4 regions of the Kitasatospora setae KM-6054 genome follow, and region 2 is predicted to be linked to each of the others. Evidence: riboswitches for the same ligand, from Rfam matches in the RefSeq annotation. Region 2 holds a riboswitch; each other region holds the start of a gene.
The links. A riboswitch is a leader RNA that binds a small molecule or an ion and turns the genes downstream of it on or off. The one in region 2 is predicted to bind cyclic di-AMP.

Region 1 (3,911 bases), 4.3 Mb from region 2:
CCACGCACTCGCGCCGCCCCACTCGCGCTTCGCCAACAGCGGCCCGATGACGAACACCGAGGGCAGCACCACCACGTGGTAGACCGCTATCGCCAGCATCCCCGACCACACCCACGTCCGACCGCGCACGTGCTGCCAGCCGACCCGCAGCTCGGCCAGGAACCCCTGCCGCCCGCCCGCCGCCGCCCCGGCGACACCGCCGACCGCACCGCCGACGCCCCCTCCTCCCGCGCCCACTGCACCGACCGCGCCCAGGCGGGCCAGTACGGCGGCGCTGGCCGCGAAGCTCACCGCGTCGAGCGCCAGCGCGCCGCCCGGGCCGGCCAGTGCGATCAGTACGCTGGCCAGCGCCGGACCGACCACCAGGCTCGCCGACTGCACGAAGCCGCGCAGGGCGTTCGCCTCGCGCAGTCGGTCGGCGGGGACGAGCAGGAGCAGCAGGCCGGTGGAGGCCGGCAGGAAGAACGCGTCCGCGACACCGAACACCGCCGCCAGCAGAGCGAGCAGCCCGACCCGGGCGGTGCCGGTGAGCAGCAGCACCGCGATGGCCGCCTGGACAGCGCACCGCACCAGGTCGGAGGCCAGCATGATCCGCTGCCTGGGCAGGCGGTCCGCCCAGACGCCGCCGACGAGTGTGAACACCAGCAGCGGGAGCAGGCCCGCCGTCGCGACCAGCCCGACGTCGGCGGCCGAGTCGCTGATCGACAGCACCGCGAAGGGCAGCGCCACGAACGACACCCGGTCGCCCAGGACCGACAACGACTGGCCGACGAACAGCCTGGCGAACCGGCGCTCGGTGCGGAGCACTTCGGGAACCAGCACGCGCACGGGACCTCCTCCACTGACTCGGTGACACGCCCGCGGGAACAGCGAGCAGGGCGATCGTAGGAAGTCCGTCGACACCCTGTCGCGCCATTTATCCGCAACACGGAGATTGCCCGTATTGGCCCCAACTTGCCTCCCCTACAGGCGACTTGCCTCTCCCGAGCCATCCGCCGCCCCACGCCGGGGCCCCTCTCTCCCCCGCAGGCGACCGTTCCAATCCCACCGATCGGCCACACTTCTCCAGCCGATCGACCGACCAACCGACCGGACGACCGGACGACCGGACGGCTCGACCGACGGCGCCGCCCGGCGACTCGGTCAACCACCCGAGACATCGTCAACAGGTCGCCCACACACCAGGCGGCAACCAGCGTGACGAAGGCGTGATCCGGGCGCGACGAGCTTGTGATTGCCACGTTCGAGTGAATAGGCTCCTCCCTGCCCGCACCGCCGGGCCCCGCAGCGCGACAACGCCGAGCCCTGTCCACCGCGTCGCCGGGTCGACCACCACAACCCTTGGGCAGGGGCGGGGGAACCACGTTTGTTGCCGTCCCCCACGGCTAGGGGTGAAGCCGTCAGCGCCGGGCGACCGGAGTGCGGCGGCCGGGCCTCCCTCCCGGTCCGAACCCGACAGCTCACCTCGCAGGCGTGCGGAGAGGATCTCGCATGCTCTTCACGGGTTCGGGACGTCATCGCCGGCAGAGCCAGGCGGAGAAGACCGCCGAGCGCGCGATCGCGGCGGCCGGTGTGGCCGGCCTCGGCATCGCCCTGCCGCTGCTCACCGTGAGCGGCGCGCACGCCGCGCCCAGCGCGGTCTGGGACCGGGTCGCCGAGTGCGAAAGCGGAGGGAACTGGGGCTCCAACGCGGGCAACGGCCTCTACGGCGGCCTGCAGATCAACGCCCAGCGCTGGACCGACTACGGCGGCACCCAGTACGCCCCGCTGCCGGACGGCGCCACCCGCAGCCAGCAGATCGCCGTCGCCGAGCGCATCCTGGCCACCGAGGGCCCGTCGCCCTGGTCCGCCTGCGCGGACGGCGCCGGCCTGAACACCGCCAGCGCGCCGGGCGTCGTCGACGACAACGACTCGGCGAGCGAGACCGGTTCGCTGCGCGGCGCCCGCGGCATCGCGGCGGTCAACGCGGCCCCGGACGGCAGCACCGCACCGGCGGACGGCAGCACCGCACCGGTGTTCTCCGGGCTGCCCGGCTACGACCCGGTCGCGCACGTGTACTGGTACGAGAAGAACGGCGCCTGGTTCTGGACCAGCCACCAGAGCCTGTACGAGCGCTACCTGCAGTTGACGCACCCGCAGCCGCAGCCGAGCACGCCCACCCCGCCCGCCCCGACCGACTCGGCGACCCCCGCTCCCGGCACCCCGACCACGCCCGCCCCGGACGCCTCGGCCACGCCGACCGTCCCGCCGGCCTCCCCCGGCACCCCGCTGGTGCCCACCGGCCCGACCACCACGCCCACCCCGGGCGCCCCCGCCGAGGGCAACAACGGAAACGGCAACAACGGGAACGGCGGAAACGGCAGCGGCCTGTTCCCCACCGCCCCGGTGAGCCCGACCCCGGACGCCCCGACCTCGCCCACCCCGTCCACCCCGTCCGCCTCGTCCGCAACGACGGCCACGCCGAGCGCCCCCGCAACCCCGGCCCCCTCCACCGCCGCACCCACGGACGCGGCTGCGGCCGCCACCCCGGCAGGCCCGGCCGCCGGGTCCGCGCAGCCGTACACCGTCGGCCCGGGCGACACCCTGGCCTCGATCGCCCGCACCCACGCGGTGGACGGCGGCTGGTCCGAGCTCTACGCGTCGAACCAGCAGGTGGTCGGCGGGAACCCGGACCTGATCCACCCGGGCCAGGTGCTGGACCTGAAGTGACACCGGCCCGGGCCGGCCGCCGTCACTTCGGGGCGGCGGCCAGCCCGGTGCAGCCGCGCAGGCCGTCGCGGCGCTGCTGGGCGGTCCGCGCGGCGTTCCCGTTCTGCGGGACGGGCACGCCGCGGCCGTCGATGTGGGCGGGGGTGAAGACCTCGCCGGTGACCCGGCCGTCGGCGGTGACGGTGAGCGTGGTGACGCCGGTCTCGTCGGAGGCGGCGTAGTTCGAGGTGCCGTACCAGAGGAAGTTGCCGAAGCCGTACGCGACGTAGGTCTTCCCGAGCATGCCCGAGCCGAGCATGGTGTGGGCGTGGGTGCCGACCACGGCGGTCGCTCCGGCGTCGGCGAGCTTCTTGGCGAGCGAGGTCTGCGCCCGGGTCGGGCAGGCCACCCCCTCGTCGCCCCAGTGCAGGTAGACCAGGACCACGGGCGCCTGGGCCTTCGCCGCGGTGACGGCGCGCAGCAGCGCGGGCTCGTCGAGGGCGGAGGCGATGCCGGGCTTGTGCGCGCCGGCCCGCCACTTCTGGTTGGTGATCTCGTTGACCTGGCTGGCTCCCAGCACGGCGACCTTCACGCCGCGCACCGTGGTGACGTACGGGGCGTACGCCTCGGCGGCGTCCTTGCCGATGCCGACCACGGGTATCGGGGAGGCGGCCTTCGCGGCGAGGGTGTCGGCGAGGCCGTCGGGGCCGAAGTCGACGGCGTGGTTGTTGGCCTGGGAGACCACGTCGACGCCGGCGTCCTTGAGCGCGTCGAGCGCCTTGGGGGTGGTGCGGAAGGTGTAGGTCTTGGCCTCGGCCTTGCCGCGGCTGGTGATCGCGGTCTCCAGGTTGAGCACCGAGAGGTCGGCGGCGGACAGCGTCGCGGCGATCGGGCCGAGCGCGGTTTCGGTCTTGGACGCGCCGAGCCGGGAGGCGGTGCGTCCCTCGAAGTGGACGTCCCCGGCGAAGGCCACCGTGATGCTGCCGTCCGCCCCGCCGCCCTTCGTCGCCCCCGCCGCCGGGGCCGTTCCGCCGGCCGTTCCGCTCGCGGTCCCGTCCGGCGTGCCCTCGGCCTGGCCCGGTGCGGTCGGCGCGCCCGACCCGCTGGGATCGCCCGACGTACCGGACGCGGCGGACGTGCCGGATGCCGCCCCGCCGCCGGCCGCGGTCCGGTCCTGGGCGGGCGTCGGCCCGCCGCAGCCGGCGACGGCGGTGAGCAGCAGG
Region 2 (3,911 bases):
GCGCTTCTTCATACCGGGTAGAACGCGGCAGGCCCCCAGGAGGTCACGGGGGCCCGGCGCGCTGCCGGGGCGCTCACCCGCCTTCCGCGCCGGGCCAGTTGGCCAGCCCCTCGACCAGCACCCCGGTCAGCCGCTCCAGCGTGACGTCGGTGCCCTCGGCGAGCCGGAACGCCCCCGCCGTGGTCAACGAGGCGTAGCCGTGCGCCGCGGCCCGCAGCGTCCGCACCGCGTGCACCGCCTCCGAGCCCGCCAGGCCGTAGCCGCGCAGCACCGCGAACAGCACGCCCACCAGCCGCTCGGCGGCCGCCGCCAGCTCGGGCCCGGGCTCCGGGTCCGGCGCCTGCGGCAGCGCCGCGTACCGCAGCGGGTGGCGCAGCGCGTAGCCCGCGTAGGCGGCGAGCAGGGCCCGGACCGCCGCGTCCCGGGAGTGGCCCAGGACGGCCGCCGCCAGGTGGTCGGTCAGCTCCTCGGTGGTGCGGACGGCGACCAGCCGGCGCAGCTCGGGCAGGCCGCCGGCGACGTGCTTGTACAGCGAGGGGGTGGCGACCCCGGCCCGGGCGGCGACGGCGGCCAGGGTCAGCGCGTCGGCGCCGCGCTCGTCGATCAGGTCCAGGGCGTGGTCCACCACGGCGGCGGTGGAGAGTCCGGCGCGGGGCATCAGCGGGCGGCCTTGTCGTCGCCGTGGGCGCCGGCCCGCTCGGCCAGGAACGGCAGCAGGGCGTCGGCGACGGCCTGCGGGCGGCCGGCCATCGGGTAGTGGCCCGCCCCCCCGATCATCACCTTGCGGCCGCGCAGCGCGGCGGCCTGCCGGTCCGCGACCAGCTCCGGCGCGGGGAAGTCCGGGTCCTTCCCGCCCATCAGCACCAGCGCGGGCACGTCGACCGCCGCGCACCAGCCGACCGGCGCCGAGTCGCCCTTCAGGTAGCCGCGCAGCGCCGCCTTCCGGCCGGGCTCGCGGAGCATCGCGGACAGGCCGGCCCGGTAGGCGTCGAAGTCGGCGGGCCGGGCGCCGGCCGGGTAGTAGAACTTCTGCAGCGCGCCCCACAGCCCGGGGAAGGTGCTGACCAGCGGCGCGGCCAGGCCGAACAGCGCCTTCTGGAAGCCGTTCAGCGGCAGGTTCTCGACGAACGCGTCGATCAGCACCACCCCGCCGGTCCGCTCGGGGGCGAGCGCGGCGGCGCGGACCACGGTGGCGCCGGTGTACGAGCTGCCGACCAGGACGGCGCCGCGCAGGTCCAGGTGGGCCAGCAGGGCGGCCAGGTCCCCGGCGATCGCGGCCGGGGTGTGGTCGGTGAAGCCGGTCGAGGACTCGCCCATCCCGCGCAGGTCCATGGTGACCACCCGGTGCCCGGCGGCGGACAGCAGCGGGACGAGGTGCCGGTAGACGGCGCGCTGGTCGAGCATGCCGGGCAGCAGGACGACCGGGACGCCGGCGCCGGGGGCGTCGTCGTAGGCGATCCGGCCGCCGGTGACGTCGAGGTACCGGGTGGTGGTGCCGGTGGTGCTGGTCATCGCGGGCCTCCTGGGCGGGCGTGGTCCGGCGCACCGGGCGCTTCCGGCCCGGCTGCTGCCGATAGCCATAAAGCTAAGGCTAATAGCCTTAGCCGTCAACCCGGCGCGGTCGCCCGGCGCGGTCGCCCGGCGCGGCCTCAGATGCCCTCCACCCGGTACGGGTCGTGCTCGGAGATCAGCTTCTCCAGTCGGGCCTGGTCGACCCGGCTGGTCAGCGCCCCCTCCTCCTGGCGGTCCCGGACCACTTTGGCCAGCGTGAACGCGGAGGTGACGACGTAGAGCAGGCCGACCGCGAGGAAGGCCCGCATCCAGGCGCTGACCGGGAGGTAGGCGATCCCCAGGGCGAGGGCGACCAGGGCGAAGCCGAAGGACGCGACGGCCTGCAGGAAGTACGCGGAGGTGGTGCGCTGCGGCACGGGTGCGGTCATGGGCCCAGGGTCCCGCCGGGTCGGGCGCCGGTCGTGAGTACGGATACTCATCCGGCCCGTCACGATCCGTCACCCGGGCCGGGTGGCCGAAAACCCGGTGGTCGACAAACCGTCACAAACCGCCCGTAGGGCGTCAGGAAAGTTCCACCGCACCTCGGCAGGCGCTTGGAATCATGGGGTCCATAGGATTAACGTTTGATAACGCAGCGCGGTCGGCAACGCCGTAACCATGCGGCACCGTGCGCCACGCCTAATCCATCCGGGCCCGTCCTCGCGGACGGCCCAGGAGCCGGGGAACCACGTTCCACCGGGGTGAATCGGGACGGCCCTGGGCCCGACCGTAGGAGACCTTCCACCTCCGAACCCGTCAGCTAACCCGGTCGGCGGCAGGGAAGGAAGGAGCGCGCCCCCGTGGCGTCGACCTACACCGAGAGCACCGGCACCCAGCTGCTCGACCACCCGGCCGAGACCGAGGCCGCCCGGCACCGGCTGCCCCGCCAGCCCCGCACCGGCGCCCCGCTGCTGGGCGTCACCGCGATGACCGCCGCGCTCAGCGCCACCGGCCTCGCCGCCGCCCCCGCCGTCCAGGCCGCGACCGCGCCCGCTCCGGTCAGCGCCGCCGACCAGGCCGCCGACGGCCCGCTCGCCGCCGACCCCGGCCTCGCCCTCGCCGCCCGCATCCTGCAGCAGGCCGACGGCCAGCGCACCGCCGCCGACGAGACCGCCCGGGTCGCCGCCGCCGAGGAGGCCGAGGCCAAGCGCGCCGAACGCGAGGCCGAGGCGGAGGCCGCCACCGGACGGCCCGAGGCCGCGCTGCCGGTCGCCGGCTACCGGCTCACCGCCGAGTTCGCCCAGGCCGGCGCCCACTGGGCCCACCTGCACACCGGCCTGGACTTCGCCGCCCGCACCGGCACCCCCGTCACCGCCGTCGCCGCCGGCACCGTCACCGCGGCCGGCTGGTCCGGCGCGTACGGCTACCGGGTCATCCAGACCCTCCCCGACGGCACCGAGCTCTGGTACTGCCACCTCTCCCGGATCAGCACCCCGGCCGGTCCGGTCACCACCGACACCGTCCTCGGCACCGTCGGCGCCACCGGCAACGTCACCGGCCCGCACCTCCACCTGGAGGTCCGCCCGGCCGGCGGCGCCCCCGTCGACCCGCTGCCCTGGCTCCGGCAGCTCGGCCTCCAGCCGTAGCGCCCCGCCGCCTCACGCCCCGCGCGGGCCGCGCGGGAACGCCGCCAGGGCGAAGAGCAGGCCGCCGGCCAGGAAGAACGGCTCGTAGAGGAAGGTCGCGAAGCGGGCCATCGCGTCCAGGCCGGCGGGCGAGCTCCGGCCCAGGGCCAGGGCGATCCAGTCCGGGACGGACGGGACGGCGTGCGCCACCAGCAGCAGCGCGGTGCCCCGGGCGGCCACCCGCAGCGGCCGGGCCGGCAGCCGGGCGCCCCAGGGGCGGACCAGGGCCAGGGCCAGCCCGGCGGCCGCCGCGCAGAGCGGGACCGCCACGACGTCGATCACCAGCAGCGGGGTGCTGTCCCGCACCGACAGCCCGTCGGGCAGGCCGAGCCGGCCGCCCAGCAGCCAGTACAGGTGCACCAGCGCGAACAGGGCGGACCAGGCGGCGGCGGCGTACGCGGCACACGCGGCGTACGGGACGCGGACGGTGCGGGCGGTGCGGGCGGTGGAGGTCATGGCCCCCACCCTGCCGCCGGGCGGCCGCCGGGCGGATCCTCCGCACGTACCCGGCGGGTGGCCCGGCAGGGCGATCTCCCGGCCGTCCGGGGTCGTCCGGGGGGACGAGCCCGGCCCCGGCGGACCCTCAGTACTCCTCGGGGGCGAGGTCGGGGAACTCCTCCAGGAGCAGCCGCGGCAGCCCCGGGACGGTCCACTCGCCGCACAGGTCGATCGCGGCCTGCGCCACCGCCTCCTCGAACTCCTCGAACCCGCCCGCGAGTTCGTCCGGCATCGGCA
Region 3 (3,911 bases), 2.8 Mb from region 2:
GCACCAGGTGCGCCGCCCGGGCCTCGACGACCCGGCCGCCGGCCCGGCGCACCTCGACGGGCGGGGGCGCCAGGCGGCCGCTGCGCGCGGCACGGGCGAGGGGGTGTGCCATGAGCGAACTCCCTTGGGTGGGATGGGGGTTCGCCCAGGGTAGGTACTCGCCGGTAAACTTACTAGAGAGTAAGTTGCTTGGGTGGGACGGGGGTTGCCGGGATCAGCCCTCCTGGGCGGGCGGCGCCGGGGCCTGCAGGCGGTCCGCGTCGCGCGGGCCGCCGGTGCGGGCCTCGGTGCGGCGGTCGGTCGCCAGGTAGTCGCGCACGATCAGCTCCACCGCGTCCTGCGGATTGGTCGCGCCGAGGCGCAGCATCGCCTCCAGCGCCAGGTCCGCGTCCAGCGTGACGGTCACTTTCGCCATGGTTCCGGCTCCCGGGTTCGTCCAGTCGATCGGTCCCGGCCGAGAATAGGCCGCTGCCCCCGGAGCCGACCAGGGTCTCCGGGGGCAGCGGTGCTCCACCGCTCGCGGATCAGACGCGGCCCGCGAAGTCCGGGGCCCAGTTCGCGACGGTCTCGGTGCGGACGCCGGAGCGCGGGTTCGCGGCCTCGACGTACTTGCCGTCGCCCACGTACAGCGCGACGTGGTAGACGCCCGAGTTGGCGCCGTTGCTCGACCAGAACAGCAGGTCGCCCGGCTGCAGGCTGTCCAGCGACACCCGGGTCGCGTAGTCGGCCTGGTCGGCGGCGACCCGCGGCAGGCTGATGCCCGCCTGGCGGAACGCGGCCTGGGTCAGGCCCGAGCAGTCCCAGCCGCCGTTGCCGGTGCCGCCGTAGACGTACGCCTGGCCGAGCTTGGACAGCGCGAAGTCGATCGCCGCGGCCTTGGAACCGGTCGCCTTGACGGCGGTGGTGGCGGTGGCGGTCTTGGCCTCGGTGGTGGCGGTGGTGGCGGTGCCGGTGGCGCTCTTGGCCGCGGTGGTCGCCGTGGAGGCGCCGGCCTTGCCGCCGGTGCGGCCGCTCTTCCAGGACGAGCCCTGGTAGGAGGAGCCGTTCGACGACTTGGTGGCCGGGGCGGACTGCTGCGGCTGCGCGGTCGCGGTCGCGGTGCCGCCCAGGGCGAGCTGCTGACCCGGGTAGATCATGTCCGGGCCCTCGGTGAGGACCGAGCGGTTCAGGTCGTACAGCTTCTGCCAGCCGCCGTCCACGTGCTGGCTCTGCGCGATCGCGGACAGCCAGTCGCCCGCCACCACGGTGTAGGTGCCGGCCGACTGGTCGGTCGCGGCCGGGGTGCTCTGCTCGGCCTGGGGCTGCGCCTGGGCCTGGGGCTGGGACTGGTTCTGGTGGCGGGACTGCGACCAGGAGTGCTGGGACTTGTCCGTGCCGCCGGACTGCGACTGCGACGGCGACGGCGACTGGGTGGAGCCGGTCGAGTTCGAGGACGACGACGAGGACGAGGACGACGAGTTGCCGGACGAGCCGGAGGTGTCGACCTGGGGGGCCGCGCCGCCCTTGGTCAGGCCGGCCTGGACGGAGCAGACGGGCCAGGCGCCGGGGCCCTGGACGGCCAGCACCTTCTCGGCGGTGGCGATCTGCTGCTCCTTGGTGGCGAGGTCGGCGCGCGAGGCGTACGCGGTGCCGCCGAACTCGGCCCAGGTGGAGGCGGTGAACTGCAGGCCGCCGTAGAAGCCGTTGCCGGTGTTGATCGACCAGTTGCCGCTGGACTCGCACTGGGCGACCTTGTCCCAGGTGGCGACGGTGGCCGCGGAGGCGGAACCGGCGGTCAGGCAGGGAATCGTGAGGCCGATGCCGACGACGCCGGTGGTGGCGATCAGGCGGCGGGCGTTCTTGGAGCTGATGGGCAGCATGAAGGAGCGTTCCTCTCCCACGCCTGCGAGGTGAGCTGTCGGATTCGGGCCGGAGTCGCCCGGCCGAGCACACCTCGCGGTGCGCCCGGCTTCACCCCAAGCCCCGTGCGGTCCTGCGACCGCCCGGGGCGACTTACCTGGTTCCCCCGCCCCTGCCGTGGTGCGTTGTGCATGAGCCGACCCACCCGGCGGCAGGACTCGGCGTTCCGGGTGGGCTGGGTCCGTGTGTCCACGAACGTGGGCAGGAGATTAAGCGGACTCAAGGGCGAATGGCAAATATCCGGGAAAGGTTTTCCGGGCCCCGGAAAAGGTGATCAAGAATTCCGGGCGGAACTCCGTTGCCGCTGGCGGGGGCTGCGGGAGCGTCAGGAAAAGGTGGATCTTGTGACCGTTTTGGGTGTTAAAGGGCTTTGGTTGCCATATGAGTCGTTGATGCCCCTCTGGTCGGACGGCACGCCGGTGAATTGTCCATTTGATGGCGTTATTTCCAGGGGGGCCGGAGCGGAGTCGACCCCGGGGCGGGGCGGCGGGTTCTCGCGGTCCGGCCGAATTCCTTTTTCCGGACGGGCCGTCAGAATTCCGGTCGGGAAGCGTCCTTCCGCGACCGCGCCGCGCTCAGCCACTCGCCCCCGGCCGCGGACCGGGCCTCCCGGGCGGCGTACCGCAGGCTGAGCGCCGCCAGCGGCCCGCGCAGGCCGGGCGGGAGGTCGGCGGGCGCGTGCAGCCGGTGGCAGGTGTCCGTGATGGCCTCGATCCGCGCCCACGGGCCCGGCGGCTCCGCGTCCAGGTGGGCGAAGCCGCTCCCCTCGGCGGGCAGCGGCAGGCCCCGGCGGGCCAGCCGGTACACCTCCGCCATGCCGGCCGCGGCGACGGCGTGCAGGGTGCGCAGCGGCCGGAGCGGGACGGGGAACAGGGCGCGCCGACCGGAGTCGAGCGCGGCGGCGCCCGCCCGCCGGAGCACCTCCAGCTCCCGCACGGCCGCCGACTCGGCCGCCCCGCCCCGCCCGGGCGGCGGGAGCTCCGCGGTGGGCGGCCAGCCGTAGTCGGTGGCGCAGGAGGAGAGCCAGCACCGGCCCAGCGGGCCCGCGTGCCGCCAGGCGAAGCGCTCCGGCAGGGTGGGCGGCCAGTCGCGCCGGTGCGCCGAGGCGAGGGTGAGCAGGTGGTGCGTCTCGGCGATCTCGGCGATCGCCTCCACCGCCGTGCCGAAGCCGGGCGGGCGGCCGTAGTCGGCGGCCAGGACCGGGTCCACGCCGAACCGGGCCAGCGAGCGGATCGCGGTGAAGCCGCCCTGCTGCGCACGCGTCGAGGCGAACCGGTGGCGCTCCTCGGGGGTGGGCGTCTTCGCCATGGCCGGTCCGTTCCTCTGCGGGGAAGGTGAGTTGACGGTCAATCAGGTGATACGCCCGGGCGGAATCGAACGTTCCCGAACGGGCGTCCGGAGGTGCTACGCCAGGATGCTTACCCCGTCCGGAACATGACGTGTCCGGGTGGCGGCCGTGCCTAAGCTGCCCCCGACGACTCAGGGTTGCGGGCCCCGGGAGGGCGGCCGAGGTGGAAGAGCAGCGGAACAGCGAGCAGACCCCGGCCGTCCGGCACCGGCACCGGCGGCCGCTGGTGGGGCGGCGCAGGATGCTGACCTGGCTGGCGGTCGGGACGGTGGCGGCGCTCGGCGGGGGAGTGGTGCTGCGGCAGTCGCTGGCGGGCGCGGACGAGACCTCGGCCCGGCCGGCCCCGCCCGGCGGCAGCACGCCCGCGGGCGGGCACCAGCACGGCACCGGCGGCCCGCCGCCCGCCTCGGCGAGCCCCGACCCGTCCGCGCCGCAGCCGCCGCCGGTCGACCGGAGCGGCCGGAACTGGTCGGACGCCAAGGGCTGGGGCGGCAAGGTGCCCGGGCCCGGCAGCGCGGTGCGGATCGCCGACAAGGTGGTGCTGGACGCCGACGCGCAGGTCGGCTCGCTGCTGGTGGAGAAGACCGGCTCGCTGGTGTTCGCCGCCGACCGGTCGCTGACCCTGGCCAGCGCCGGCAACGTCGAGGTGCGCGGCACGCTGGCG
Region 4 (3,911 bases), 2.3 Mb from region 2:
CAAGGCCGGGGCGCGGCCGGTGGCCTCGGTGCTGCTGCTGAACCGGCTCTCCCGCAGCTGAGGGGCGGTCAGGGGGCCCGGAGGCGGCCGGAGTGTGACGGCCTTGTGAAAGGGGGCGGGGCGGTGGGACCGGAAGCCCCCCGGGAGTGGACGCGGAGGCAGGGACTTCACTAGGGTCTGGCGTCAAACCTATATTCCGGACCATCACTCGTTGGGGTGAGTCCAGCAGGAAGAAGGAGCTCCCCCTTGGCCTCCCACCGGCGTCCCAAGCAGCCGAGCCGTGCGCGGATCTCCGTGTTCACCGCCGCCGCCGCGACCGCGGTCGCCCTGACGGCCCAGGCCGGCGCGCACGCCGCCCCGGCCCAGCCGAACAAGGACGAGGTCAAGGCGCAGGTCGACAAGCTGCTGGAGGAGCAGGAGCAGGCCGCCGAGAAGTTCAACGGCGCCAAGGAGCGGTCCGACCAGCTGCGCAAGCAGGCCGACGACCTCCAGGACCAGGTGGCCCGCGGCCAGGAGCAGCTGACCGAGCTCTCCTCCGGCCTCGCGGCGGTCGCCGGGGACCAGTACCGGCAGGGCGGCGTCGACCCGTCGATGCAGCTGATGCTCTCGTCCAACCCGGACAAGTACCTCGCCCAGGCGGCCTCGTTCGACCAGGCCGCCAGCACCCAGGCCGAGACGCTGAAGTCGCTCAAGGAGCAGCAGCGCCGCCTGGACCAGCAGAAGCAGGAGGCCGCCCAGGTCCTGCACGAGCTGGACACCCAGACCCAGGCGCTCAACGACGCCAAGAGCGAGGTCAACGGCAAGCTCGCCGAGGCGCAGAAGCTGCTCGCCAAGCTGAGCGCCGCGGACCGCGCCGCGATCCTGCGGGACACCGGCGGCACCGCCTCGCGCAGCTCCAACCGGGTCGACCCGGCCTCCCTGCCGCAGGCCAGCGGCTACGCCGCGACCGCGGTGGCGGCGGCGCTCGGCAAGCAGGGCTCCGCGTACGTGTGGGGCGCCACCGGCCCGAACACCTTCGACTGCTCCGGCCTGATGGTGTGGGCGTACGCGAAGGCCGGCGTCTCGCTGCCGCGCACCTCGCAGTCGCAGGGCAGCTACGGCGTGAACGTCGGCACCGACTGGCACAACGCGCAGCCGGGCGACCTGGTCGTCTACTACGGCGACCGGCACCACGTCGGCATGTACATCGGCGACGGCATGGTGGTCCACGCGCCGCGCACCGGCGACGTGGTGAAGGTGATGAAGGTCGACACCCTGCCGATCTCGACCATCCGCCGGGTCTGACCCGCGCCGGTCCGACGGCTTCCGGTCTGACGGGCCGACGAATCGGACAAACGCCCCACCGGGCGACAACTGACGCATAGTGACACGCCCGGGCGGGCCGAGATCCCCTTGTGATCTGCGACACGTCCGGGTCTGTCGCTTCTGGACCACATCATGAGAATTGCTACGCCCTGCGTCATGAAGTGCTCACTATCGGTCACATTTTGCCGGGTGTTTGATTCAGAATCAGATTTTTTTCCGACAAAGATTTGAGCGGATCACGGATCGGTTACTAGGGTCATGTCTCGACCACCGCAGAGTCGATCGCCCAAGGGGGGCGGCGGCGGGGGTCGCCGCCGAGTCCGTGACGCAGCGGGCAGACCGTCAACACCGGGTCTGCTGACGGGGATACCCCTGCGGGGGTGCTGTCGAACGGAGCCGGGGAACCACGTTCCCCCGGGGTGAATCGGCGCCAGGTCGGCCGCCGCGCGCGGCCGGTGAGGCGTCGTAGGGCAATCTCTTCCAGCCCGAACCCGTCAGCTCACCCGGTAGGCGGTCGAGGAAGAAGGAGTCCGCCTTCGTGGCGTCCCATCGTCGTCCCAAGCCCGCGAGCCGTGCCCGGGTCTCGATTCTCACTGCGACCGCCGCCGCCGCCGTGGCGCTCTCCGCCCAGGGCGGGGCGCACGCCGATCCCGCGCCGACCAAGGACCAGGTCAAGCAGCAGGTCGACCAGCTCAACGAAGAGGCCGAGATCAAGACCGAGGCGCTGAACGCCTCGGTCGAGAAGCAGCAGGACCTGCAGAAGCAGGTCGGCCAGCTGCAGGACCAGCTCGCCCGGCAGCAGGGGCAGGTGACCACCGTCCAGGAGAGCCTGGCCGGGATCGCCGCCGAGCAGTACCGGACCGGCAGCATGCCGCAGACCATGCAGCTGATGCTCTCCAGCACCCCGGACGCCTTCCTCGGCCAGGCCGGCGCGCTGAACGTGGTCGGCTCCACCCAGGCCGACCTGCTCAAGAGCTTCAAGGACGAGCAGTCCAAGCTCGACGCGCAGCGCAAGGAGGCCGAGAGCAAGCTCGCCGAGCTGGACACCACCACCAAGGCCCTGCAGGCCGACAAGGCGGACGTCCAGGCGAAGCTCGCCAAGGCCCAGGAGCTGCTCAACACGCTGACCCAGCAGGAGCGCGAGCAGATCGCCGCCGCCGAGGCCAAGGCCGCCGCGGACGCCAAGGCGAAGGCCGACGCCGCGGCCTCCGCGGCCTCCGCCGCCTCGCAGGACCGCGCCTCGCGGAGCACCGACCGGCCCGCGCTGGACGCGCCCGCGCCCTCGAACTTCTCCGGCAACGCGGTCGGCGCGGCCGTCTCCAAGCTGGGCAGCTGGTACGCGTACGGCGCCGCCGGGCCGAGCAGCTTCGACTGCTCCGGCCTGATGCAGTGGGCCTACAAGCAGGCCGGCGTGTCGATCCCGCGCACCTCCCAGGCGCAGGCGGGGGCCGGCACCAGCCTGGGCACCGACATCGCCAACGCCCGCCCGGGCGACCTGATCATCTACTACGGCGACCAGCACCACGTCGGGATGTACGTCGGCAACGGGCAGATGATCCACGCCCCGCACACCGGCGCGCAGGTCCGCTACGAGTCGGCGACCGCGATGCCGATCAACCGGATCGTCCGGATCTGACCCGGCCCGGGGCCCGTTCGGGGCCCCGGCGGGACGTGCGGCCCGGTGCCCCCAAGGGGTGCCGGGCCGTTCCCGTGCGGATGTCCGATTGGGGGTCAAATATTCGGGGCTGTCGGGGTTTGGACTGGATCGATCCGACTCGCTAACCTCTGCCCCCGGGCCCCCGCGAGGACGGCCGTCCGACCGCGGACGGCGGCGGAGGCCGGCCGCAGAACGGAGCCGTCGCGCGTGTCCGTGCCCCGCCGCACCCCACTGCCCGGTGTCCAGCGCATCGCCCGGGCCCTGGCGCTCACCGCCGCCGCGACCAGCGCGCTCGGACTGACCGTCGGCGGGGCCGCCGCCGCCCCGCTGAGCCCCGCCGACCCGCCGAACCGGGCCGAGGTCAAGCAGCAGGTCGACCAGCTCTACGAGGAGGCCGAGCGGGCCTCGGAGACGTACAACGCGGCGCAGGAGCGGCTCAGGACCCTGCAGGCCGAGACCGGCACCCTCCAGGACCAGGTCGCCGCCGGGCAGGACGAGCTCAACCGGATGCGCGGCGACCTGGCCGCCGTCGCCGCCGCCCAGTACCGCTCCCAGGGCGTCGACCCGACCGTCCGGCTGATGCTCGACCAGGACCCGGCCGGCTACCTGACCGGCGCCCGCTCGCTCGAACAGGCCACCGCCCGGCAGAGCGACAGCCTGCGCGACCTGGCCGAGCGGCAGCGCCGGCTGGACGAGCGGCGGCGGGAGGCCGGCGGCAAGCTGGCCGAGCTGGAGCAGGCCAGGCAGCGGCTGGCCGCCGCCAAGGAGGACGTCCACGAGCGGCTGCTCCGGGCGCAGCGGCTGCTGAACTCGCTGGCCCCCGCCGAACGGGTCCGGATGGCCGCCGACGACGCCCGGGAGGCCCGGCAGCGCGCCACCCGCGGCACCGACCGGATCGACCTCGGCGACCAGCCGCCGTCCTCCGACCGGGCCGGGGCCGCGCTGGCCG

Region 1: another riboswitch for cyclic di-AMP. It lies ahead of KSE_RS45570 (LysM peptidoglycan-binding domain-containing protein); the one in region 2 lies ahead of KSE_RS21135 (M23 family metallopeptidase).
Region 3: another riboswitch for cyclic di-AMP. It lies ahead of KSE_RS45705 (transglycosylase family protein); the one in region 2 lies ahead of KSE_RS21135 (M23 family metallopeptidase).
Region 4: another riboswitch for cyclic di-AMP. It lies ahead of KSE_RS10700 (C40 family peptidase); the one in region 2 lies ahead of KSE_RS21135 (M23 family metallopeptidase).

What each region holds. Positions count from the first base shown of each region.
Region 1 covers NC_016109.1:462,457-466,367, forward strand. Annotated here, with positions in the region: gene KSE_RS01925 (MFS transporter) at 1-822, opposite strand, end outside; cyclic di-AMP (ydaO/yuaA leader) riboswitch at 1,321-1,488, shown strand; gene KSE_RS45570 (LysM peptidoglycan-binding domain-containing protein) at 1,492-2,709, shown strand; gene KSE_RS01935 (CapA family protein) at 2,732-3,911, opposite strand, start outside.
Region 2 covers NC_016109.1:4,748,667-4,752,577, forward strand. Annotated here, with positions in the region: gene KSE_RS40250 (hypothetical protein) at 1-12, opposite strand, end outside; gene KSE_RS21120 (TetR-like C-terminal domain-containing protein) at 74-658, opposite strand; gene KSE_RS21125 (alpha/beta fold hydrolase) at 658-1,512, opposite strand; gene KSE_RS21130 (YiaA/YiaB family inner membrane protein) at 1,650-1,940, opposite strand; cyclic di-AMP (ydaO/yuaA leader) riboswitch at 2,178-2,341, shown strand; gene KSE_RS21135 (M23 family metallopeptidase) at 2,352-3,137, shown strand; gene KSE_RS21140 (DUF3995 domain-containing protein) at 3,150-3,632, opposite strand; gene KSE_RS21145 (hypothetical protein) at 3,760-3,911, opposite strand, start outside.
Region 3 covers NC_016109.1:1,907,677-1,911,587, reverse strand. Annotated here, with positions in the region: gene KSE_RS08430 (AMP-dependent synthetase/ligase) at 1-112, opposite strand, end outside; gene KSE_RS08425 (hypothetical protein) at 215-415, opposite strand; gene KSE_RS45705 (transglycosylase family protein) at 525-1,859, opposite strand; cyclic di-AMP (ydaO/yuaA leader) riboswitch at 1,865-2,034, opposite strand; gene KSE_RS08415 (hypothetical protein) at 2,431-3,207, opposite strand; gene KSE_RS08410 (G8 domain-containing protein) at 3,411-3,911, shown strand, end outside.
Region 4 covers NC_016109.1:2,417,624-2,421,534, reverse strand. Annotated here, with positions in the region: gene KSE_RS10710 (NYN domain-containing protein) at 1-61, shown strand, start outside; gene KSE_RS10705 (C40 family peptidase) at 247-1,284, shown strand; cyclic di-AMP (ydaO/yuaA leader) riboswitch at 1,677-1,833, shown strand; gene KSE_RS10700 (C40 family peptidase) at 1,844-2,941, shown strand; gene KSE_RS10695 (C40 family peptidase) at 3,170-3,911, shown strand, end outside.